Regions from separate parts of the Rhizobium sp. LjRoot258 genome, predicted to be linked through region 4. Evidence: predicted binding sites of a transcription regulator. Region 4 holds the regulator's gene; each other region holds the start of a gene.
The links. The regulator PhoB, encoded in region 4, activates phosphate uptake and scavenging genes when phosphate is short. The targets are predictions, from matches to a motif close to TGTCATNNANCTGTCAT.

Region 1: a site for PhoB is predicted at 2,606-2,622, ahead of ACSQ9D_RS20170 (DUF1045 domain-containing protein). Genes of this name have one in related genera too.
Region 2: a site for PhoB is predicted at 4,070-4,086, ahead of ACSQ9D_RS17645 (DUF2794 domain-containing protein). Genes of this name have one in related genera too.
Region 3: a site for PhoB is predicted at 3,140-3,156, ahead of ACSQ9D_RS26495 (glycerophosphodiester phosphodiesterase family protein). Genes of this name have one in related genera too.

The regions. Positions count from the first base shown of each region.
Region 1 is NZ_CAXUST020000001.1:4,109,101-4,114,979, forward strand. Features, by position in the region: gene phnD (phosphonate ABC transporter substrate-binding protein) at 1-191, shown strand, start outside; gene phnE (phosphonate ABC transporter, permease protein PhnE) at 262-1,233, shown strand; gene phnE (phosphonate ABC transporter, permease protein PhnE) at 1,242-2,582, shown strand; gene ACSQ9D_RS20170 (DUF1045 domain-containing protein) at 2,714-3,409, shown strand; gene ACSQ9D_RS20175 (alpha-D-ribose 1-methylphosphonate 5-triphosphate diphosphatase) at 3,422-4,561, shown strand; gene phnN (phosphonate metabolism protein/1,5-bisphosphokinase (PRPP-forming) PhnN) at 4,558-5,157, shown strand; gene ACSQ9D_RS20185 (GrpB family protein) at 5,167-5,688, shown strand; gene ACSQ9D_RS20190 (DNA translocase FtsK) at 5,702-5,879, opposite strand, start outside.
Region 2 is NZ_CAXUST020000001.1:3,590,715-3,596,593, reverse strand. Features, by position in the region: gene ACSQ9D_RS17665 (hypothetical protein) at 1-121, opposite strand, end outside; gene ACSQ9D_RS17660 (IS110 family transposase) at 252-1,283, shown strand; gene ACSQ9D_RS17655 (IS110 family transposase) at 1,658-2,689, opposite strand; gene ACSQ9D_RS17650 (DUF1223 domain-containing protein) at 3,005-3,742, shown strand; gene ACSQ9D_RS17645 (DUF2794 domain-containing protein) at 4,109-4,510, shown strand; gene ACSQ9D_RS17640 (N-acetyltransferase family protein) at 4,517-5,074, opposite strand; gene ACSQ9D_RS17635 (Bax inhibitor-1/YccA family protein) at 5,186-5,879, opposite strand, start outside.
Region 3 is NZ_CAXUST020000002.1:1,210,447-1,216,325, forward strand. Features, by position in the region: gene ACSQ9D_RS26485 (FAD binding domain-containing protein) at 1-497, shown strand, start outside; gene ACSQ9D_RS26490 (xanthine dehydrogenase family protein molybdopterin-binding subunit) at 494-2,788, shown strand; gene ACSQ9D_RS26495 (glycerophosphodiester phosphodiesterase family protein) at 3,318-4,067, shown strand; gene ACSQ9D_RS26500 (HAD-IA family hydrolase) at 4,129-4,830, shown strand; gene ACSQ9D_RS26505 (sugar-binding transcriptional regulator) at 4,918-5,874, shown strand.
Region 4 is NZ_CAXUST020000001.1:146,964-152,842, forward strand. Features, by position in the region: gene pstA (phosphate ABC transporter permease PstA) at 1-954, shown strand, start outside; gene pstB (phosphate ABC transporter ATP-binding protein PstB) at 969-1,784, shown strand; gene phoU (phosphate signaling complex protein PhoU) at 1,828-2,541, shown strand; gene phoB (phosphate regulon transcriptional regulator PhoB) at 2,578-3,261, shown strand; gene ACSQ9D_RS00740 (GcrA family cell cycle regulator) at 3,354-3,887, opposite strand; gene ACSQ9D_RS00745 (aspartate aminotransferase family protein) at 4,315-5,511, shown strand; gene argF (ornithine carbamoyltransferase) at 5,554-5,879, shown strand, end outside.

The DNA.
Region 1 (5,879 bases), 4.0 Mb from region 4:
CGCTCGTCGTTCGCAACGAACTCGGCGCCGATTGGCAGGCAAAGCTCACCGACTTCTTCACGAAGCTCCCGAAGACGGACGCCAAGTGCTTCGCAGCCATCGAAGGCGGCGACTACCAGGGCTACACCAAGGTTCAGCCTGATTTCTACAACGCCATTATCGACGCTCGTAAGGCTGCCATCGGCGGTTGATCGATCCTGATAGCTGGAGGGCGGCCGTTACAGGCCGCCCTTTTTCCTGCGAAAAAAGCGGACACCGTTCATGACTTTTGCCGATCCCAACGCCCACGCGCCGACCACGCCGCAAAGCGCCCGTGAAATCGGTGACGCCTGGGGCAAGATGGTAGCTCGCCGCCGCCTCTATACCGGCCTCGGTCTGGTGATCCTGCTTACCGCCCTCGTCGCTTCGGTACGCTTTGCCGACGAGAGCAATGCCGGCCATTTCTTCGAGCGCCTGCCGCACCTCTTCGATTTTCTGAGCTGGCTCATTCCCAAGGATTGGAACGACGTCTGGCGCGCATTGTTCGATATCGCAAGCCCGATGCAGAAGACCGGCGAAGAGTATAATTTCGCCGAGGGTCGCGTTCCGGTCTGGGGTGGCTTCTATATCCCCGAATATTTCGAGCTGATGATCATCACGATCAATGTCGCGTTGGTCTCGACCATCATCGGCTTCATCTTCGCCGTACCGCTCAGCTTTCTTGTCGCCCGCAATCTGGCGCCCTCCAATCCGTTGCGCATCGTTGCCAAGCGGCTCACCGAATTCCTGCGCGCCTTTCCCGAGATCGTCATCGCCGGCCTGTTTTCGGCGATTCTGTCGATCGGCCCGGTCGCCGCCATCATCGCCGTCAGCCTGCACACCATCGGCGCGCTCGGCAAACTCTTCTACGAAGTCGTCGAAAACATCGACATGAAGCCGGACGAGGGCATGAAAGCCGTCGGCGCCAGCTGGTCGGAGCGCGTGCGTTTTGCCGCCCTGCCGCAGGTCATGCCGAACTTCGTCTCCTACGCACTGCTGCGCCTTGAGATCAACGTCCGCGCCTCCACCATCATCGGTGCGGTCGGCGGCGGCGGTATCGGCGAGGAACTCAAGCTCTCGATCTCGCGCGGCTTCGGCGCCAAGACGGTCGCGCTCGTCCTCCTGCTCTTCATCACCATCGTTGCGGTCGACCAGTTCTCCGCATGGCTGCGCCGCCGTCTCGTCGGCGAGCACGCCTTCCTTTTGCAGCATTGAGGTCCCCCATGACGGTGATCGACGCCAACCGGATGCACGAGATCGAGCAGCGCTACCCGGAGTATTTCAAACGCTCCTTCCGGCAGCGCTTCGGCGGTCTGATGGCCGTCATCGTGACGCTCGTCTATGCGCTCTACGCAACCTGGTTCTTCGACCTGCCGAAGCTGCTCGCCGAGGCCCATTGGGAGCGCGTCGGCCTCTATCTCAGCCAGTGGGTGAGCTACGACGTGCAGCCGGAGTTTCGCATCGGCGACGACGCCATCACCGTCAAATATCCGCGCTTCTCGCCGCTCGGTGACGACCCGCATCCCAATTGGGTCATCAACAATCCGGATGGCAGCGTCACCGTTTCGGTCAGTGGCATGGGCCGCACTGTCACCGTCTCCAAGACGGAAACGACGGTGACCGCTCGCGGCGTCAGCGTGCCGGTGGAAGTCTCTAGCGGCGCGCCGAAGGTTATCGGCCCTGTGCCGAGCTGGATGACGGTCTATGACGACAACGTCCTGGCCGATCTCGGCTTTGCCGGCGATGTCAGCATCTCGGTTGATCGCGTCAAGGTGCGCAAGCGCTTCCTCGGCTGGGCGAATTTCGTCTTCGACACCCAGTCCCCCTTCTTCGACAAGCCGGTGGGCGAAGTGCTAAGCCTGATTGTTTCGGGGCCGGAACTGAAGCCCGGCCAATCCAACCTGTCGCTCGCCTTCGACAATGTCTGGAACAACAGCGCCTGGCAGCACGGCGACGTCTGGACCAAGCTGTTCCAGACCATCGTCATGGCCTTCCTCGGCACGCTGCTCGGCGCCCTGCTGGCCTTTCCGCTGGCCTTCTTCGCCGCGCGCAACATCACGCCGAACCGCGTGGTCAACCAGGTGCTGAAGAGAGCCTTTGATTTCCTGCGCTCGGTCGACATGCTGATCTGGGCGCTGTTCCTCACCCGTGCCTTCGGCCCCGGTCCGCTCGCCGGCAGCGGCGCCATCGTCCTCACGGAGACTGGCACGCTCGGCAAGCTCTATTCCGAAGGCCTCGAGAATATCGACAACAAGCCGCGCGAAGGCATCAAATCGACGGGCGCCTCCACCGTGCTCACCCATCGCTACGGCATCATCCCGCAGATCGTGCCGGTCTTCGTCAGCCAGACGCTCTACCAGTGGGAATCCAACGTCCGCGGTGCGACCATCATCGGCGCCGTCGGTGCAGGCGGCATCGGCCTCAAGCTCTGGGAAGCGATGCGCACCAACGCCAACTGGGAAAACGTCGCCTATATGGTGCTGTTGATCCTCATCGTCGTCTTCCTGTTCGACATGGCCTCGAACGCGCTGCGCCACCGGCTGATGGGCACCAAGGTCCACTGAAAAAGCGCAGGATCGTTCGGGATCATCATCATTCTGTCACGGAAATCTTTTAGCCGGAAGCCAGCTTGCGGTGGCGGTCAAATCACTGAAGACTGCCATCCGCATTCCGATTGATTCCCAGGATACGAGCCTTGCGCTACGCACTCTATTTCACACCGCCGAAGGATGATCCTTTGAACGGAACGGCTGCGCTCTGGCTCGGCCGTGATGCCTTCACCGGCGAAACTTACCCGGCTCCCGATCATTCGGACCTGCCTGCTGCCGAGCAGTTCGAGTTGACCGCCGAGCCTCGTCGCTACGCCTTCCATGCGACAATCAAGGCCCCCTTCGCGCTCGCCGCCTCGGTCACCGAAAAGGACCTGCTTCAAGTCGCCGAGGATTTCGCCGCCCGCACGCCGGCGTTTGAAATCCCCGAGCTGGTCCTGGGGCAGTTGGGCAAGTTTTTCGCTCTCGTGCCGGCTTCGCTGCACCCACCCCTTCAAGATTTCGCGGCAACGGTGGTAAAATTCTTCGAACCGTTCCGAGCCGCCCTGTCGGAGGCCGACATTGCCCGCCGGAACCCGGAGAAGCTGAGCGACAGGCAGCGTGCCAATCTGTTGCGCTGGGGCTATCCTTATGTGATGGATGACTTCGGTTTCCACATGACGCTGACCGGCCAGGTGCCGGAGGAGCGCGCCGGCGTGATGAAGGCCATTCTGACCGAGCGTTTTGCCGCGTTCACCGGCCGGCCGCTCGCGATCACGGGCCTTGCCGTTTTCGTTGAAGAGGCGCGTGGCGCGCCGTTCAAAGCCCATTCCTGGTGGCCGCTTGCTGGCGCCAAAAGCTGAAAGACTGATCCGATGACCACAGAAACCGTCTTCTCCAACGCCCGCATTGTCCTCGAGGATAGGATCATCGAAGGATCGGTCCTCGTCCGCGACGGCAAGATCGCCGATATCTCGACAGGCAGCTCCACGGTCGGCGAGGATTTCGAAGGCGATTATCTGATCCCGGGTCTCGTCGAACTGCACACCGATCATCTCGAGGGCCACTATTCGCCGCGCCCCGGCTTGCGCTGGAACAAGATCGCGGCGATTCAGGCCCACGACGCCCAGATCGTCACCTCGGGCATCACGACCGTTTTCGACTGCCTGCGCATGGGCGCCGACGAGGACGGCGGCTTCGAGCACGGCGAAATGCGTGAGATGGCCGATGCCATCCAAAAGGCCGAGCAGGAAGGCCGGTTGCGCGCCGAGCACCTGATCCACCTCCGCTGCGAAGTCTCCGCCGACAATGTTTTGGAACATTTCGCCGACTTCGAGAACGATTCCTACGTTCGCCTCGTCTCACTGATGGACCACGCCCCGGGTCAACGTCAGTTCCAGACCATGGACCAGTACATCTTCTACTACCAGAAGAAGCGCGGCCTCTCCGATGCCGAGTTTGCCCGCTTCATCGAAAAGCGCGTTGGCGAATCCGAGCGCAATTCCACGCCGCACCGCATCGCGATTGCCAAGGTCTGCGCCGAGCGTGGCATCACCGTTGCCAGCCATGACGATGCAACGTTGGCGCATGTCGACGAAGCCATCGAAAACGGCGTTCGCCTGGCGGAATTCCCGACCAGCTTCGATGCCGCCAAGGCCTCGCATGAGCACGGCATGAGCGTGCTGATGGGCGCGCCGAACATCGTGCGCGGCAAGTCGCACTCCGGCAACATCGCCGCCCGCGATCTCGCCGAACGCGGCGTCCTCGATGTGCTGTCCTCCGATTACGTGCCGCTCAGCCTGCTCTACGCACCGTTCCTCATCGCCGACGAGGTCGAGAGCATTTCGCTGCCGAAGGCGATCGCCATGGTCACCGCGACGCCGGCCCGTACCGTCAGCCTCAATGATCGCGGCCGCATCGCAACCGGTCTGCGCGCTGATGTCGTCCGCGTCTTCCGCGACCACGGCGTTCCCGTCACCCGCTCCGTCTGGCGCGAAGGGCGCCGCGTCGCATGATGCCCTCGCACGAACCCCACATCGTTCCCGGAACCGAGCGCGGCATCATGGTCGTTGTCGTCGGTCCGAGCGGCGCCGGCAAGGACACGCTGATGGCGCTCGCGGCCAAGTACTTCCGGGGGCGCCCGGACGTGCATTTCGTCCGCCGCGTCATCACCCGTGACAGCGAGGCCGGCGGAGAACATCATCTCGCCGTGTCGGACCAGGGCTTCGCCTCCATGGAGCAGGCCGGAAGCTTCTCGGTTTGGTGGGAAGCGCACGGCCTGAAATATGGCATTCCGGCGGAGGTGTCGGTATCCCTTGCGCAGGGAAATCTGGTCGTCGCCAATGGCTCCCGTTCGGCGCTTCACCATTTCAAGGCCGTTTTTCCGCGGCTCAAGGTCATCAATGTGACGGCGCGTGCCGAGGTGCTGGCAAGCCGCCTGGAGGCTCGCGGCCGCGAGACACAGGAAGATATCATGGCTAGGCTCGCCCGCGGCCCGCTCACCGTCCGCGGCGACTACGACGTCGTTGATCTCGACAACAGCGATTCACGCGAAGAGGGCGAACGCCGCATGGTCGAGGCGCTGAGCGCCTGCCTGGCGGAGATCGGCTAGGGGACAACGATGCGGCCGGTCAGGGTAGTCGACTACGACCCGAAATGGCCTGACCTCTTCGAGGCCGCAAGGGCCGAACTCCTCGATCTGGCCGCCGATCGTATTCTCGCGATCGAGCACATCGGCAGCACTTCGGTTCCGGGCCTGGCCGCCAAGCCGAAAATCGATCTCGATGCCGTGCTCGCGAACGGAACGGCGTTGGCCGAGCTCGGCGCGTTGCTTCCATCCGCCGGTTTTCGCGATCACGGCGATCCCCATGGCGCAGGCCGCTGGACCTTCACCCGCGATCACGATTGCTATGGCCTGCGTCTCTATCTCTGCACGTCAGGCAATCCGGCTCACCGCGACCGCCTCCTATTCCGCGATTATCTCAGGCTCCACCCGGACCGGGCGGCAGAGTATCAGTCGCTGAAACGGCACCTTGCCGAAGAGGCCGACGGCGATTGGGACGTCTATACCGGCGGCAAAAGCGACTTCGTAGCCGAAACGCTGCGGATGGCTGAGGCCGAGACCAAGTTGCCGCGCGGATAATTTTCCTGTGCGATCACTCGCTCTCGCCGCTGCGCGCCGTCACGATCTCTCTTTTGCCGACATGATTTGCCGGGCCGACGAGGCCTTCCTTCTCCATGCGTTCGACAAGCGAAGCTGCGCGGTTGTAGCCGATACCGAGACGGCGCTGGATGTAGGAGGTCGAGCACTTCTTATCGCGCAGGACGACCTTG
Region 2 (5,879 bases), 3.4 Mb from region 4:
CATAGTGGGTCTTCGCAGGTAGGACCTTCCTATGTTTTTGGCGCAGCTCGATGAGGTGCAGCCGCCGGAACGGGATGATCCAACCCACGTCCGCAGCAGGGACGCTCAGTGCCTCAAACATGGGGTAATCGCGGCGCGATCGTCCCAGGCCACTTTTCTCAGATGATGGCTGGCGGGGGTGGTTGCCCCCGATAAGATGGAAAAACGGGCTCACGATTGGAACCGGGCCCAAACATCAAGTGGAGGCAACCATGGACCAATATATAGGGCTCGACGTTTCGTTGAAAGATACTGCGATCTCGATCAGACAGGACGGGCAGCGGATATGGCGGGGGAAGTGCCCTTCTGACCCAAAACTTCTGGCGCAGATGATCCGCAAGCACGCCCCGCACGCCAGGCGCGTCGTATTCGAGACGGGGCCGTTGTCGACGTGGTTCTATCACGCCCTGACGGCCGAGGGGATGCCGGCGATCTGCATTGAAGCGCGGCACGCACAAAAGGTATTGAACGAGACGCTCAACAAGACCGATGCCAATGATGCGGATGGCTTGGCGCAACTTGCCGAAGCCGGCTTCTACAAGGTGGTCCGGGTAAAGGCGTTCGATAGCATGCTGACGCGCACGCTGGTGGGCGCCCGCAATCAGCTCCTGAGCATTTCGATCCAGATCAGCAACCAGATCCGCGGGTTGATGAAGACGTTCGGTCTTATCGTACCCAAAGGAAGAGGACGGGTGTTTGATGGCAATGTGAGGGAACTCGTAGATGGGAATGACAGCTTGGCAAGGATTATATTGCCGCTGCTTGAGGCGTGGCGCGACATCCGCAAGCGCACGGCCGATCTTGATCGCCAATTGCTTGCGGCTGCACGGGAGAGCCAGGCGACAAAGCTGTTGATGACGATTCCGGGTATAGGCGCCATCACAGCCGTCTCCTATGTCGCGGCGATTGAAGATCCAGAAAACTTCAGAACGTCGCGCTCGGTTGGCGCCTGGTGCGGGCTGACAACGCGGCGCTACCAGTCAGGCGAGGTCGATTATGATGGCCATATCTCGCGAAGAGGCGACAACCATTTGCGCGGACTGCTTTATGAAGCGGCGACGGTGATCCTCACGAGGACCAGTGCCAGGAACGAGAGCAGTCTCAAAAGATGGGGGCTCAAGCTGCGTGAGCGGTTGGGCTTCAAGCGCGCTGCGGTGGCGGTTGCCCGAAAGCTTGCCGTCATCATGCACAGCATGCTCAAAACAGGAGAGATGTTCAACGCATTGGCTGGCGCCACCGCATAAGCGAAGTGTCAGCCTTCCTCCCTCAGCGCGTCAAACCCGATTTGAGGCACTGAGCGTCCCTGCTGCGGACGTGGGTCGGATCATTCCGCTTAACCTGGCTGCAGCTCATCGAGACTGCGCCTCAAACATTAGGAAGGTCCTACCTGCGAAGACCCATTGTGCGGCGTCACTATGTCGACCGCGGAGACAACCCTGCTCCCAGCACTGGACAGCTCAAAAAATATCACCGCTGAGGACCGACTCAACCAATGGATTTACGTCGCTCTGCATCTACCGCAGAACGGCGACGATGCCGAACGCTCAAACACCTTGACGAAGGGAGTGCGATTATACAACCAGGTTTGACGCGCCGAGGGAGATGGCTGGCGTGTCGCTTACGCTGTGGCGCCAGCCGATGCATGGAATACTTCTCCTGTCTTGAGCATGCTGTGCATAATGACCGCGAGCTTTCGGGCGACGGCCACCGCGGCGCGCTTGAAGCCCAAGCGCTCACGCAGCTTAAGTCCCCAGCTCTTGAGGCGGCTTTCGTTATTGGCTCTGGTTCTCGTGAGGATCACCGTTGCTGCTTCATAAAGCAGGCCCCGCAGATGGTTGTCGCCTCGTCGCGAGATATGGCCGTCATAGTCGACCTCGCCAGACTGGTAACGCCGCGTTGTCAGCCCAAGCCAGGCGCCAACCGAGCGCGACGTTTTGAAGTTATCTGGATCTTCAATCGCTGCAACGTAGGATACCGCCGTGACGGCGCCGATACCCGGAATCGTCATTAGAAGCTTCGTCGCCTGGCTCTGTCGCGCCGCTGCGAGCAATTGGCGATCGAGATCAGCCGCCCGCTTGCGTATGTCGCGCAACGCATCGAGCAGAGGCAATATGATCCTTGCCAGGCCGTCATTCCCATCCAAGAGTTCCCTTACATTGCCATCAAATACCCGACCTGTTCCTTTGGGAATGATGAGACCGAACGTCTTCGTCAGGCCGCGAATCTGGTTGCTGAGCTGGGTCGAGATGCTCAGAAACTGATTGCGAGCCGCCACCAGCGTGCGCGTCAGCATGCTGTCGAACGCCTTTACCCGGACCGCCTTGTAGAACCCGGCTTCGGCCAACTGGGCCAATCCATCCGCATCATTGGCGTCGGTCTTGTTGAGCGTCTCGTTCAGGACCTTTTGCGCGTGCCGCGCTTCGATGCAGATCGCGGGAACCCCTTCTGCCATCAGTGCATGATAGAACCACGTTGACAATGGCCCCGTCTCAAACACAACGCGCTTGGCGTGCGGGGCGTGCTTGCGGATCACCTGCGCCAAGAGCTTTGGGTCAGAAGGGCACTTCCCGCGCCATATCCGCTTCCCGTCTTGTCGGATCGAAATCGTGGTATCTTTTAATGAAATGTCCAGCCCTATATATTGGTCCAAAGTTGCCTCCATTTGATGTTTGGGCCCGGTTCCAATCGTGAGCCCGTATTTCCATCTTATCGGGGGCAACCACCCTCGCCAGCCATCATTTTAAAAATGGCCTGGGACGATCGCGCCGCGATTACCCCATGTTTTTGGTTGTGCGCGAGGTATCGGTTGCCCGGTCACGACGATGTGTTTCAGCTTGGCTTCCACGAAGCTTGGTCTCACCCGTTCGTGACTTTCCGTTTGGACCGAGAACCACTATCTCTACGTTCATACATCGGAACCTGCGGCGAAGCGTGGCGGTAGGTACTGAATAAAAAGGTGCAGTGAATGTCCCCGCGGTTTCTGATTTCCATGGTTGCAGGTGTGGCGCTTGCCGGCCCACTTTTTGCCCAGGACACGCCGAAAGGTGTGGTTGAACTCTTCACCTCGCAGGGATGTTCTTCTTGTCCTCCAGCCGATGCGGCATTCCGCAAGCTCGTCGAGGCCGGCGGCGTTATCGCTCTCGCCTATCACGTCGATTACTGGAACTATATGGGATGGGCCGATACGCTGAGTTCCAAGGAGAATACGGAGCGGCAGTATGGCTACGCGCAGACGATGGGACGCGCCAACGTCTATACGCCGCAGGTCATCATCAACGGCCGCGACCACGTAGCGGGAGCCGATCTTGGCGCGATCAACAAGAAGATCGATGGCTATGCAGCCGAAGGCATGGGGTTGTCCGTGCCGGTGACTGCGCAGGTGCGCGACGACCAACTCGAGATCAAGATCGGCGCAGGACAGGGCAAAGCCAATGTCGTCATGGTCTACTTCAATCGCGAGAAGACCATCGACGTCGAGAAGGGCGAGAACAGCGGACAGAAGATTGCATACCTCAACAGCGTTGCCGATGTTGAGACCGTCGGCATGTGGGAGGGCAAGGAAACGAGCTTGACGCTGCCGGCCAGCGTGATGCAGAAGCCGGACCTTGAGGGCTGCGCGATTCTACTTCAATCCTCCACCGCCGATGGCAATCCATCTGCGATCCTCGGAGCGACGGTTGTCATGGCCGGGAAGAACATCTGACCGTTTCATCTGCTTCTGCGGATGGAAAACGGGGCGGCCCGGCTGATCGTATTCGGGGCTGGGGTTAAGGTCGATACGGTCAGCCGGGCCCTTTGGCGCGCTGGCGCCAAACTCACACACAACCGTTTCAGCAGACCAAATCTGGCAGAAGATCATGCGCAATTCGGGTGCGACGACGGGTCCGAACGAGCCCGCGGCGCAGTCGTGAGGGAATTTCCCTTGCAAATGAGGCGCTGTTTTGACTGAATTGCGGCGCTCGGGAGATTGCACAGACTATGATTAATGTGACTGATCGCCTGCTTGCAATTTATAAACGCTAAGGCAAACTGTCATTCTCCTGTCACGAGCGGAGGCACAGGGAGACTGATGACAGATCAGCCGGATTTGCGGCGCGGCGAAAGCCGGTCGGCCGAGAACAGTTCCTCAGTCGTCATAGATCTCAAGGAGTACAAGCAGAGCAAGGACCCACCGCCGGTCACCTTTCATCGTCGCGAGCTCGACGCGATCCTGTGGATTTACGGCCGCATGGTCGGCGAGGGTGAGTGGCGGGATTACGCGATCGATCATCTGAAAGACTGCGCCATCTTCTCGGTTTTCAAGCGATCGGGCGAAATGCCGCTTTTTCGGATCGAGAAGAATCCGAAGCTTGCCGCCAAGCAGGGTGCCTATTCCGTTTTAAACACTCACGGCGTCATCCTGAAGCGCGGGCACGAGCTGCAGCAGGTTTTGAAGGTCTTCAATAAGGCCTTGAAGCTGGTCGAGAAATAGCTCGGCTCAAGTTTTGAACAGGATCCCTGGATAAGTCGAGGCATCGGGGTCCGTGGCCGCGCCTTCACCAAGGGCGCGCTGCATGATCATCGTATCGAGCCAGCGTCCGTGCTTGTAACCTGTTGCTCTCAGGCGGCCGGTTTCCTCAAAGCCCAATGCGCGATGCAGGGCAATCGATGCCGGATGTGCGCCGCCGATCACGGCCACCATCTGGCGAAAGCCGAGATCCGTGCAGCGTCGGATCAGTTCGGCAAGCAGCAGCCTTCCAACGCCCCTGCCGCGTGCTTCAGGCCCCAGGTAGATCGAATCTTCAACCATCCAGCGATAGGCCGGCCGCGTCCGGAAGGCTGAGGCATAGGCGTAACCGAGCAGGCTGCCATCCTCATCGATGGCGGCGATGTAGGGATAGTTCTGGCCCGTGATGCCGGAAAATCGCGCCGCCATCTCGCTCTGCTCCGGCGGGACGATCTCGTAGCTTGCGACACCATTCAGCACGGATTCGCGATAGATGGCCGTGATGGTGGGGAGGTCGAATGGGGAAGCGTCACGGAGGAAGATGGGCATTGGGTCGGCCGGGAGGATATGAACAATGGACCGTTCCAGAAATCATTCTCCGTATGACCAGGCAACAAAAAAGGCGGCCGAAGCCGCCTTTTTCGACAACATCCCGGTTCCTTACTTGCGGTCGCCCATGAACTGCAGGAGGAACATGAAGAGATTGATGAAGTCGAGATACAAGGTCAGTGCACCCATGATCGCCTTGCGGCCGGCAACTTCCGCGCCGTCGGCTTCGTAATACAGCTCCTTGATGCGCTGCGTATCGTAGGCGGTCAGGCCGGCGAAGATCAGCACGCCGATCACAGAGACCGCGAACTGCAGGGCAGACGACGCCAGGAAGATGTTCACGATCGACGCGATGATCAGACCGAAGAGGCCCATGATCAGGAACGAGCCCATGGCGGAGAGATCACGCTTGGTCGTGTAGCCATACAGCGAGAGCGCGCCAAAGGAGGCAGCCGTCACGAAGAACGTCTGCGTGATGCTCGATTGCGTGTAGACCAGGAAGATCGACGAAAGCGACAGACCCACCAGCGCGGCATAGACCCAGAAGGTCGTCTGCGCGGCGGCAACGCTCATGCGGTTAATCCTGAAGCTCAGGAAGAACACGGCGGCCAGCGGGGCAAGGATGACCACCCAGCGGAGCGGCGACTGGAAGAGCAGTACGCCAAACTGCGTCAGTTGATTGTCCCGGACGGCGAAATTGAAGCCGAGATAGGCGGCCACACCCGTGATCGCCAGACCCAGCGCCATCAGGTTGTAGACCTTGAGCATATAGCTGCGTAGGCCCTGGTCGATCATCTCGCCAGTT
Region 3 (5,879 bases), on a different contig from region 4:
CGGGTGATCTCGCCGTTGCGCTGGTTGCCCTGGAGGCGACGATCGATCTTGGTGGCCGCAAAGTCACTGCCGAAGACCTCTTCGTGCTCCCCGGCGACACGCCCGAACGTGAAACGACCGTTGAGCGTGGCGAGATGGTGGTGGCCGTCCTCGTTCCGGCGTCGCCACTTGCCAGAAATTCGACCTACCTCAAGATCCGCGACCGCCAATCCTATGAATTTGCAGCCGCAAGCGCTGCCGTCGGGCTGGAGCTGGAGGCGGATGGCAAGACGATTCGCGACATCCGTGTTGCGTTGGGTGGCGTTGCCACCAAGCCCTGGCGCGCACGGTCAGTCGAAAAAGCTCTGATTGGGAAGGCCATCGATGCAGGCACGGTTGAGAAGGCAAGCCGACTGGCAATGGAAGGCGCCATCGCTCATGGCGGCAATCAATACAAGATCGAACTCGCGCCGCGAGTCGTTGCGCGCGCCATTCTGACGATGGGAGGTCTGGCATGAACGTCATGGAACCCCGCAGCAAACGCGGCGACGCCTCCGATAGTGCGATCGGCGGCCGTCTCTCGCGCTTCGATGGAAAACTGAAGATCACTGGTGGCGCGACATATGCTTTGGAACAACCGGTTGCAGGGTTGGCCTATGCTGTTCTGGTGCAGAGCCGGATCGCTGCCGGTCGTGTTATCAAGGTCGACTCTACAAGGGCGCAAGCGGCACCAGGCACGCTGCTGGTGCTGACACCTGACGACGATCTCGGCCTGAAGATGGCGTCCGACTGGTACGGAAATCGGCCGGACAACCAACCCTACTATCCCCTCTCGAACACTGTCAGCTTCAATGGTCAGGCAGTCGCTGCCGTGATTGGTGAAACGCTGGAGCAGGCGACCGAAGCTGCCCGGCTGGTCGACATCGTCTATGAGGAAGCGTCGGCAATCATTGACTTCGACGATCCGAAGGCCGGAGACGGAAAGGCGCTCGATGCGCTTGCGGTGACCTGGGGTGACGCGCAGGCGGCGCTCGCCGCTTCACCGGTGCGCCTTGAGGCAGAATACCGAACGCCGCGTGAATATCATGTGACGATCGAACCGCATGGACTGATCGCCCAATGGCACGGCGACCAACTGACCATCTGGGAGCCAAGCCAGTGGACGCACGGGATGGCCCGCACCTATGCCGAATGGCACGGACTGCCGTATGACGACGTGCGTATTATCTCGCCCTTTATCGGTGGAGGCTTTGGCTCCAAGGCGACAGCCTATGCCTATGGCGCCATTGCAACGGCAGCCGCCCGCAAGCTCGGGCGACCGGTCAAGCTCGCTGTGACGCGCCCGCAGACCTTCACCGCCTATGGCGGCCGAGCCGAGACCAGGCAGACAATCGCGCTCGGCGCCAATGCCGACGGTGTGCTGCAGTCGATCGTCCATCTGGGCGCCAGCGAGACCGCCACTTATGCGGATTTTCCCGAGCAGACAAACGCTGCAACACCGTTGATGTATGCTGTGGAGAATTTCAGCGCGAAACACCGTCTTGTGCCGGTAAATACCGTGATGCCCGGAGCATTGCGCGCCCCGGGCAAGAACCCGAGTGCGTTCGGTCTCGAATGCGCCATGGATGAACTTGCCTATGCGGTCGGCATCGATCCCGTGGAGCTCAGACTTCGCAACTATGCCGAGCGTGATCCGCAATCCGGAAAGCCATGGGCGACCCGCCGGCTGCGCGAGGCACTCTCCGAAGGCGGCGAGGCGTTTGGATGGTCACGCCGCAACTTCGCGCCGCGCTCGATGCGCGATGGCAGACAACTCATCGGCTGGGGTGTCGCATGCGGCACCTTCCCGGTTCTGCGTGCATCGAGCGAGGCCTTGATCCGCATCCTTGCCGATGGCTCGGTGGACGTCGTCAGCGGCGCGATCGATATGGGGCAGGGCACCTACACGATCCTCGCCCAGACGGCGGCCGACGTACTTGGCGTTCCGGCCGAAAGCATCAACGTGCAGCTTGGCGATTCATCGCTACCTGGTGCCACGGTCGCTGGCGGCTCCATGCTCGCCGGCGCCATCACTGGAGCCGTCCACAAGGCCGCATCGGCTGCCCGCGACGAACTGATCGAACTCGCCCTTAACGACGGCGCTTCTCCGTTTCGCGATACCGGTGCCAATACACTGACGGTGGCAGACGGCCGGATCTCAGTACCCCGTGAGGGAGGTTTGTCTATCTCCATTTCGGACCTCATGACAGCTTTGGGCCGCGACGTCATCGAAACAAGACGAAACACCCTTCCGGAAGGAGAGCAGAGCCCGGAGGGCCACAGGAAGGCCTGGACGACGATGGGAAGCATCCGGGGGCCAACGGCTGGTGAATTTTCCATGCACAGCTGGTGCGCGCATTTCGTGGAGGTGAAGGTGGACGAGGATTTTGGTACAGTCCGCGTCTCCCGCATGGTCTCTGCATTCGATTGCGGCAGGATTTACAACCCGAAGCTCGCAGAGAGCCAATGGCGCGGCGGGATCATCATGGGGATCGGTCAGGCGCTGCTCGAAGAAGGCTTGATTGACCAGCGCAACGGGCGCGTCATCAACAACAATCTCGGCGACTATCTCGTTGCGACCAATGCCGACATCCCGCCGATCCAGGTGATCTCTGTTGGCATTCCTGACCTCAATGCCTCGGTGCTTGGGGGTAAGGGTGTGGGCGAGGTCGGCATCGTCGGTGTCGCGCCGGCAATCGCCAACGCCGTCTTCCACGCAACCGGCAAGCGGGTTCGTGACCTACCGCTAACGCTCGACAAATTGCTTTGACGTGAGTGGTTCATCGGCTGCCTTGCTGCCCAAGTGATGGACCATGCAGGGTAAGGTTCGTAGGCAATAGAGAGTTTCCGCGCGCCATGATTGCAGCGCGCGGGAACAGATTCTTTACAGCGAACATCCGCAGCCGCAGCCGTGACACCAGCAGAGCCGTGCAAGAACGGACCGCAACGCCCGGAGAGGGCGGAAGTACTCGCCGATATCGTCCCAGCATAGCAAGCAATCGGCACTTCAGGCTCAAGAACCCCGCTTCAGGGCCACGAACCGCACGGAAAATCCCAAGGCCGCACCAGCGCAAACCGCTTTCATCGTGGAGTTGAGCATTTGCTCACCCGTGGAGGCAGATGTCATGCAACGGTTATCTCCGCTCACTATAACTCGCCGCCAACGCCATCCATCGCTGGTGGCCAAGTTCAGATCGAAGGACCCAACGCAATGCCAGCTTCACGCCTGTCACAGTGTTGACGGGCGAGCATCGTCTCTGCGGGCTGCGCATGATTTCAATAATGAGAGAGTATGTCCCATGACAAGGATCGTTGGCCATCGCGGCGCACGTAATCTATGGCCCGAAAATTCATTGGAGGGCTTCAGAAAGACACTGGAACTGCCGGTCGATGCCATCGAATTCGACGTGCACCTGACAGACGCGGGCGAACTCGTCGTCATTCATGATGCCATGCTCGACCGCACGGTTGAAGGAACGGGCAAGGTCAGGGCGCTCTCGCCTGCCGACCGGCGGGCGACGCGCCTCAAAGGATCACAGGAACCGATCCCGACCCTCGATGAGGCGCTTGCTCTCTTTGCCTCCTCAAGGCCGCGCGAACTTCATGTCGAGCTAAAGGCCGACGCCGATGGAGTGGCTTACGAAGGGCTCGAAGCCTTGGCGGCCGCGGCCATCCGGCGCCATGGACTTGCCGAGCGAAGCCTGCTGACAAGCTTCAGTCTCGACGTTCTCGCGCAGTGCAGACGCGTCGCCCCCGAAATCGGCCGCCTGTGCTCGATCAATGCCAAGTCCGCCGAGGCGCTCGGCGTGACGGCGACCATCACCAAAGCCGCGGAACTTGCTGACATCGTTGCCGTCGAGAAGACGTTGTTGGCGGCGGCCTTTCCGGATGCCGTCGCGATCGTTTCGCGCGAACGTCTCTGCTGCTGGGTTTTGAACGAGCGAGAGGAGCTCGAACACTGGCTCAGCCAAGGCGTCGGCTGGATCACCAGCGATGATCCAGCCCTTGCTTTGGTGGTCCGTACCGGATCGCGCGATACCGCCGCTTGATCGCTCGGGCCCCCGCTGCAACCAAAGATGGCAATGAGGTCCTCAGCTGAATTGTGAATTTATGAGAGACATAGGCCTTCTGATTTTTGATTGCGACGGCGTGCTGATCGACAGCGAACCGATTGCCGCGCGCACGCTTGCTCATGCCCTAACCCGCGCTGGCGTTGCGATGACGCCGCGCCAGGTGCTCATCGAGTTCACAGGCAAGTCGGAACCCGAACTGCGGGCGATTCTTGCTGACCGTGGCCTTGCCGATGTCGATTCCGTCTTTGCCGCGTGGCACACGGAAATATTTGCTGCCTTCCGCCGCGAGCTCCGGCCGATGCAGGGCATTGGCGAAGTCCTGCGTCGGCTCGACGTCGCAAAATGTGTCGCGTCGAATAGCACGTTGGAACGCCTTGGGATGAGCCTCGGTCTTCTCGATCTGTGGTCAGACTTCGCGCCAAACGTCTTCAGCGCCGAGATGGTGGCGGCACCCAAGCCGGCCCCGGATCTCATCGAGCTCTGTCTGTCGAAAATGGGGGCGAGTGGCGCGCGAAGCGTTGTTATAGACGACAGCCCGGCCGGCATTCAGGCGGCACATGCTGCCGGAGTGAAGGCGATCGGTTTCGTGGCGCCAAGTGATCCACGTTCAGGTAGGCGCGAAGCCCTGTTGGCGGCGAGGGCGCAAGAAGTCGCTCTCGGCGCCGGAGCACTGCTGCAGATCCTGCAGCGCCTTGGTGGCCAGCACCACGCCCAGCGGTCAGCGGAGGTGGAGGCGTGATATCGATCGACGCCGTGGCGCGGAGGATGATGGACCGGCGGGCCGGTCAATCCCACGGCGAACACAGATGCTAGGGAGGACGGCGAGATGATCGCAAGGCGAGATGACTATAGCAGTCGGCTGGATTTCACTGCCAAGGCGGGCTGGCTCTATTACATAGGCGGGCACAGCCAGGACGAGATCGCGCAGAAGCTTGGCGTTTCCCGGCAGACGGCCCAACGGCTCGTATCACGTGCGGTCTCGCAGGGCCTGATCAAGATCCGGCTTGACCATCCGGTTGGGCACTGCATGAGCCTTGCTGCACGGCTGAAGAGCAGGTTTTCGCTGCAGTTCGTGGAGGTAATTCCCTCCGGTGATCAGGCCCAGGGCTTGAGCGGCGGCCTCGCCCAAGCCGCAGCTGCCGAAATCGAACGGCGGCTGGCCTGCGACACGCCTGCCGTTATCGCGATTGGAACCGGCCATACACTCAAGGCTGCGATCGAGGAGATGGTGCCGATGGAAGCGCGCCAGCACAGAATCGTTTCCTTGACCGGCAATATCACCCGGGAAGGATCGGTCTGGTTCTACAATGTCGTCTTCAAGCTCGCCGACCTGATCACCGCGAAATGCTTTCCGATGCCGGTTCCGGTCATCGCCTCGTCGCGACAGGAACGGACGATCCTTCACAGCCAGCCCGTGATCCGCCAGACGCTGTCGCTTGCCGCGCGTGCAGACGTTGCCTTTGTCGGCATCGGGGACGTGGGCGTTCAAGCCCCTCTCTTCCTTGATGGCTTCATCCTGAAGGACGAACTGAAACTCCTGCACGAGGCAGGTGCGGTCGGAGAGATTGTCGGCTGGACGTTCGATAAAGACGGCAAATTGATCGACGGCATCACCAACGACCGCGTCGCCAGCGCGCCAATTCCCTCCTGCAGCAGGACCGTGGTGATCGGCGTGGCGAAGGGCGAACGGAAGCTGCCAGCTATTCAAGGCGCGCTCAGGGGACGCCTGATCAATGGTTTGATGACTGACGAGATCACTGCGCAGAGCCTGCTTGGACGATGAGGACC
Region 4 (5,879 bases):
ACGGCGATGATCTCCAAGGGTGCGCCGATCCAGTTGCGCGACATGGTCGCGGCCGATCCGTCGCTCATCGGCAAGACGGTCAATGTGACGCTGCTTGCCGACGCGAATATCGACTCTGCCCACAAGGGTCAGATCGACCTCAAGGTGGACGAAAAGAACCGCAAGGTGAACGACAAGCAGGTTGGCTGGATGAACCAGCTGGCCGCCAGCGGTACCCTGCACAAGCAGTTCAACACCGGCCTCTTCGTCAACGGCAACTCCAGCCGTCCGGAAGCCGCGGGCCTTGGCGTTGCGCTGATCGGTTCGCTCTACCTGATGCTGATCGTGCTCGCCCTTGCGCTGCCGATCGGCGTTGCCGCTTCGATCTACCTCGAAGAGTTCGCGCCGAAGAACAAGCTGACGGACCTGATCGAGGTGAACATCAACAACCTCGCAGCCGTTCCCTCGATCGTCTACGGTCTGCTCGGTCTTGCCGTCTTCATCAACTTCGCTGGCCTGCCGCGTTCCGCGTCGTTGGTAGGTGGCCTGGTGTTGAGCCTGATGACGCTGCCGACCATCATTATCGCAACCCGCGCGGCACTGCGAGCCGTGCCGCCGTCGATCCGGGCGGCCGCTCTCGGCCTCGGCGCCTCCAAGATGCAGATGGTCTTTCACCACGTGCTGCCGCTTGCGATGCCCGGCATCCTGACCGGCACCATCATCGGCCTGGCGCACGCGCTCGGCGAGACCGCGCCGCTCCTTTTGATCGGCATGGTCGCGTTCGTCGCCAACGCTCCGGCGACGCCCATGGATCCTTCGACGGCCCTGCCGGTGCAGGTCTATATGTGGGCCAACGAAGCCGAACGCGCGTTCGTCGAACGCACGTCGGGTGCCATCATCGTCCTGCTCCTGTTCCTGATCGTCATGAACTTCGGAGCCATCCTCTTGCGTCGTCGCTTTGAGCGCCGCTGGTAAACGGAGTAGACATTATGAACATGTTGACGGAAGCAGCAGTTGAGAAGGCGCTGGATCAGAAGATGAATACTGTTCCCTATAAGATGATCGGCCAGGACGTCTCGGTTTACTACGGCGAGAAGCGTGCGCTCTTCGACGTCAAGCTGAACATCCGCGAAAACACGGTGACGGCCCTCATCGGCCCTTCGGGCTGCGGCAAATCCACCTTCCTGCGCAGCCTGAACCGTATGAACGACACGATCGACGGTTGCCGCGTCACCGGCAAGATCACGCTCGACGGTGACGATATCTACGATCCGGATATCGACGTCGTGGAACTGCGTGCCCGTGTCGGCATGGTGTTTCAGAAGCCGAACCCATTCCCGAAGACGATCTATGAGAATGTCGCCTACGGCCCGCGCATCCACGGCCTCGCCAAGTCGAAGGCCGACATGGACCAGATCGTCGAACTCAGCTTGCAGCGCGCCGGCCTGTGGAACGAGGTGAAGGATCGCGTTCATGAAGCCGGCACCGGCCTTTCCGGTGGCCAGCAGCAGCGCCTCTGCATCGCCCGCGCCGTTGCCGTGAGCCCTGAAGTGATCCTGATGGACGAGCCGTGCTCTGCGCTCGATCCGATTGCGACGGCAAAGGTCGAGGAGCTGATCCACGAGCTTCGCGAGAACTATACGATCGTCATCGTGACGCACTCGATGCAGCAGGCGGCCCGTGTTTCGCAGCGCACCGCCATGTTCCACCTCGGCAACCTCGTCGAGGAGAACGATACCGACAAGATGTTCACCAACCCGGACGATCCGCGCACCCAGGACTACATCATGGGGCGCTTCGGTTGATCGCCGGCGTCGGTAACACTCACGATATTCAAGGATGATCCCTATGGCATCGACACATATCTTTTCTGCCTACGACGATGATTTGAAGTTCCTGTCCCGCCGTATCTCGGAAATGGGCGGCCTGGCCGAGCAGATGGTCTCGGATGCCGTTCGCGCGCTTGTAAACGGCGATACGGCCCTGGCCCAGAAGGTCATTTCTGACGACGTGATCCTCGACCACGCCGAACGCGAGATCGGTGACAAGGCAATCGTTACGATCGCCCGTCGCCAGCCGATGGCGGCCGACCTCCGCGAGATCATGGGTTCGATCCGCATTGCGGCCGATCTTGAGCGCGTCGGCGATCTCGGCAAGAACACCGCCAAGCGCGTCATTGCTGTCCAGAGTGCCGGCGTGCCGCGCAAGCTCGCCCGCGGCCTCGAGCACCTTTCCGAACTGGCGCTCGTCCAGCTCAAGGAAGTCCTCGACGTCTATACGAGCCGTGCTGCCGACAAGGCAAAGTCGATCCGCGAGCGCGACGAGGAAATCGACGCGATGTACACCTCGCTGTTCCGTGAGATGCTCACCTACATGATGGAAGATCCGCGCAACATCACCAGCTGCACGCATCTTCTGTTCTGTGCCAAGAACATCGAGCGTATCGGCGACCACGCCACCAACATTGCCGAGACCATCTATTACATGGCCACCGGTGCTCAGCCGGAAGGCGAACGTCCGAAGGACGATACCGCCAACACCGTCGGCGCTGTCACGGAATAGTCGTTCTGCGACCGCGCCCCCAGGAGACCAAAACGAATGATCCCTAAAGTAGCTGTCGTTGAAGACGAAGAAGCACTGAGCGTGCTTCTTCGCTATAACCTTGAAGCTGAAGGTTTTGAGGTCGATACCATCCTGCGTGGCGACGAGGCCGAGATCCGGCTGCAGGAACGCACGCCAGACCTTTTGATCCTGGATTGGATGCTGCCGGGTGTGTCCGGCATCGAGCTCTGCCGGCGTCTGCGGATGCGGCCGGAAACCGAGCGCCTTCCCATCATCATGCTGACGGCTCGTGGCGAGGAAAGCGAACGCGTTCGCGGTCTCTCCACCGGCGCCGACGACTACGTCGTCAAGCCGTTTTCGACGCCGGAGCTTGTCGCGCGCGTCAAGGCAATGCTTCGTCGCGCCAAGCCGGAGGTGCTCTCCACGCTGCTGAAGTGCGGCGACATCGAGCTCGACCGCGAGACGCATCGCGTTCATCGCAAGAGCCGTGAAGTCCGCCTCGGTCCAACCGAGTTCCGGCTCCTCGAGTTCCTGATGGCGTCCCCCGGACGCGTCTTCTCGCGTTCGCAGCTTCTTGACGGCGTCTGGGGTCACGATATCTATGTGGACGAACGCACCGTCGACGTCCATGTCGGTCGCCTGCGCAAGGCGCTGAACTTCTCCAACATGCAGGATGTTATCCGCACCGTGCGCGGCGCGGGATATTCCATGGAAGCATAAGGCTTCGATGGGGACTGAGCGGCTTTCATCTCAGAAACAAGAAAACGGGCCCGCGAAGGCCCGTTTTCTTTATTCCTTATCCGGCTTCCACATCAGGCGACCCGGTTAGCGGCCTTGCGGCGCTCATTGACCGGCTGGTAGGCCATGCGCTGATGGTACGTGCAGTACGGGGAAGAATCCGGGGACTCGCAGCCGCAGAAGTGGAAATCGTCCTTCAGCGGATCGCCGACCGGCCACTTGCAGGTGCGCTCGGTCAGTTCCGTCAGGCCGAGACGACGCGAAATCGGGACGACCACATTTGCGGCCGGGCGGAAGCGGACTTCCTCGACCGTGTCGATCTCGATCTCTTCCTTGAGCATCGTTGCACCCTGCTGGCGGGTGACGGTACGCGTGGTGATCCGCGATGCGTAGTTCGGTGCGCGCGGCGCCGATGTGGTGCGCTTGGGCGTTCTGACGGTGGTCGTCGAGCCGCCGGCCTTGGCACGACCGGGCAAACTCAAACGGTGAACTTTGCCAATGACGGCGTTGCGGCTTACACCGCCAAGTTGCGCTGCGATCTGGCTGGCGCTCAGGCCCTCTGACCACAGCTTCTTCAGTTTTTCAACGCGCTCGTCTGTCCAGTTCATGCCCCTGTCTCCGCCTTATTAGCGTTGGTGTAGGCAGAATCCCTCACCGTTGCCTCGGACGTATCCGAAGCAAGAAACGCTTGCTCGATTTTGGTGACTAGTTCCGCCGCATGCAGTCTAGTAATTGAGTTTTAACCTAGTGTGAGGCTGACTCCGTGACAAGAGTCGGTTGAATCTCGGCGAATCGATTCTCAGGTTTTCCCCAACTTGCTGGGCGCGAGAGTCATTTCTGCAACATTAATTGTTGATAGATCCGGAGCCTCCAGATCGCGGCTTGACGCATGCATCAAAACCTCAGTTTTGTTGACATTGCAGTGCGAAAAGTAAATAGTGCTGCTCGCCGCCGAAAGGCGGCATTTTTAATTTCCGGACCTGCATTCCTTAGCCGGAGTCCGGCTGCTGATGGTTATAGACAGGAGATCGCGCCATGGCTGAAGCCGCGCTTTACGACACCTACTCTCGTGCCCCGCTGCGGTTCGAGCGAGGAGAAGGCGTTTGGCTGATCACAGAAACGGGCGAGCGATATCTTGATTTCGGCGCCGGCGTTGCCGTTACCTCCGTCGGCCACAGCCATCCGCATGTGGTGGGTGCGCTGAAGGAGCAGGCCGACAAGGTCTGGCACCTGTCCAATATCTACGAAATCCCGGGTCAGGAAACGCTCGCGAAGCGGCTGACCGAGGCTACATTTGCCGACAAGGTGTTCTTCACGAACTCCGGCGCGGAAGCCCTGGAATGCGCGATCAAGACGGCGCGCCGCTATCAGTTTTCCAAGGGCCATCCCGAGCGGTTTCATATCATCACGTTCGAAGGTGCCTTCCATGGCCGCACGCTGGCGACGATCGCTGCGGGTGGCCAGGAGAAGTACCTCGAAGGATTCGGTCCGAAGGCGCCCGGCTTCGATCAGGTTCCTTTTGGCGATCTCGATGCCGTCCGCAGCGCCATCACAAACGAGACGGCCGCGATCCTCATCGAGCCTGTTCAGGGGGAGGGTGGCGTCCGTGCGGCGACCAACCAGTTCCTGAAGGCACTTCGTGAGATCTGCGACGAGCACGGTCTGCTGCTGGTCTTCGACGAAGTGCAGACCGGGATGGGCCGCACGGGCAAGCTGTTTGCGCATGAATGGTCCGGCGCCACCCCTGACATCATGGCAGTCGCCAAGGGCATCGGTGGCGGCTTCCCGCTCGGCGCCTGCCTTGCGACGGCAGAGGCAGCTTCCGGCATGAAGGCCGGCACGCATGGCTCCACTTATGGCGGTAATCCGCTTGCCATGGCTGTAGGCAGTGCCGTGCTCGACGTGATCCTCGCGGACGGCTTCCTGCAGCAGGTGCGCGACGTCTCGCTGGTCTTCCGCCAAGGGCTGGCCTCGCTCAAGGATCGCTATCCTGATATCATCGAGGACGTTCGCGGCGAGGGACTGCTGCTCGGCGTCAAGGCCGCCGTGCCGTCTTCCGAGCTGCTGCATGCAATCCGTGACGCCCATCTGCTCGGCGTTCCCGCTGGCGACAACGTCATCCGTCTTCTGCCGCCTCTGGTCGTCACACCGGACGAAGCCCGTGAGGGCCTCGCCCGCCTTGAGCGTGCCGCCGAAAGCGTGCGCGCTTCGAAGGTCAAGAAGACGGCTTAATGGATAATGCCGGCCGGAAGGCGGGCGTGATAGGTAAAGACAATGGCTTCCACCAAACACTTTCTCGATCTCTCCGCCGTTGCGGCATCAGACCTGCGGCTCATCATGAATGACGCCATGTCCCGCAAGCAGGCCTTCAAGGCTGGGCAAGGCGACAAGCCGCTCGCCGGCAAGATGCTCGCGATGATCTTCGAGAAGCCTTCGACCCGTACCCGCGTCTCCTTCGACGTCGGCATGCGCCAGCTGGGCGGCGAGACGCTCTTCCTCTCGGGCACCGAAATGCAGCTCGGTCGCGCCGAGACCATTGGCGACACGGCGAAGGTGCTCTCACGTTACGTCGATGCGATCATGATCCGCACCACCGATCA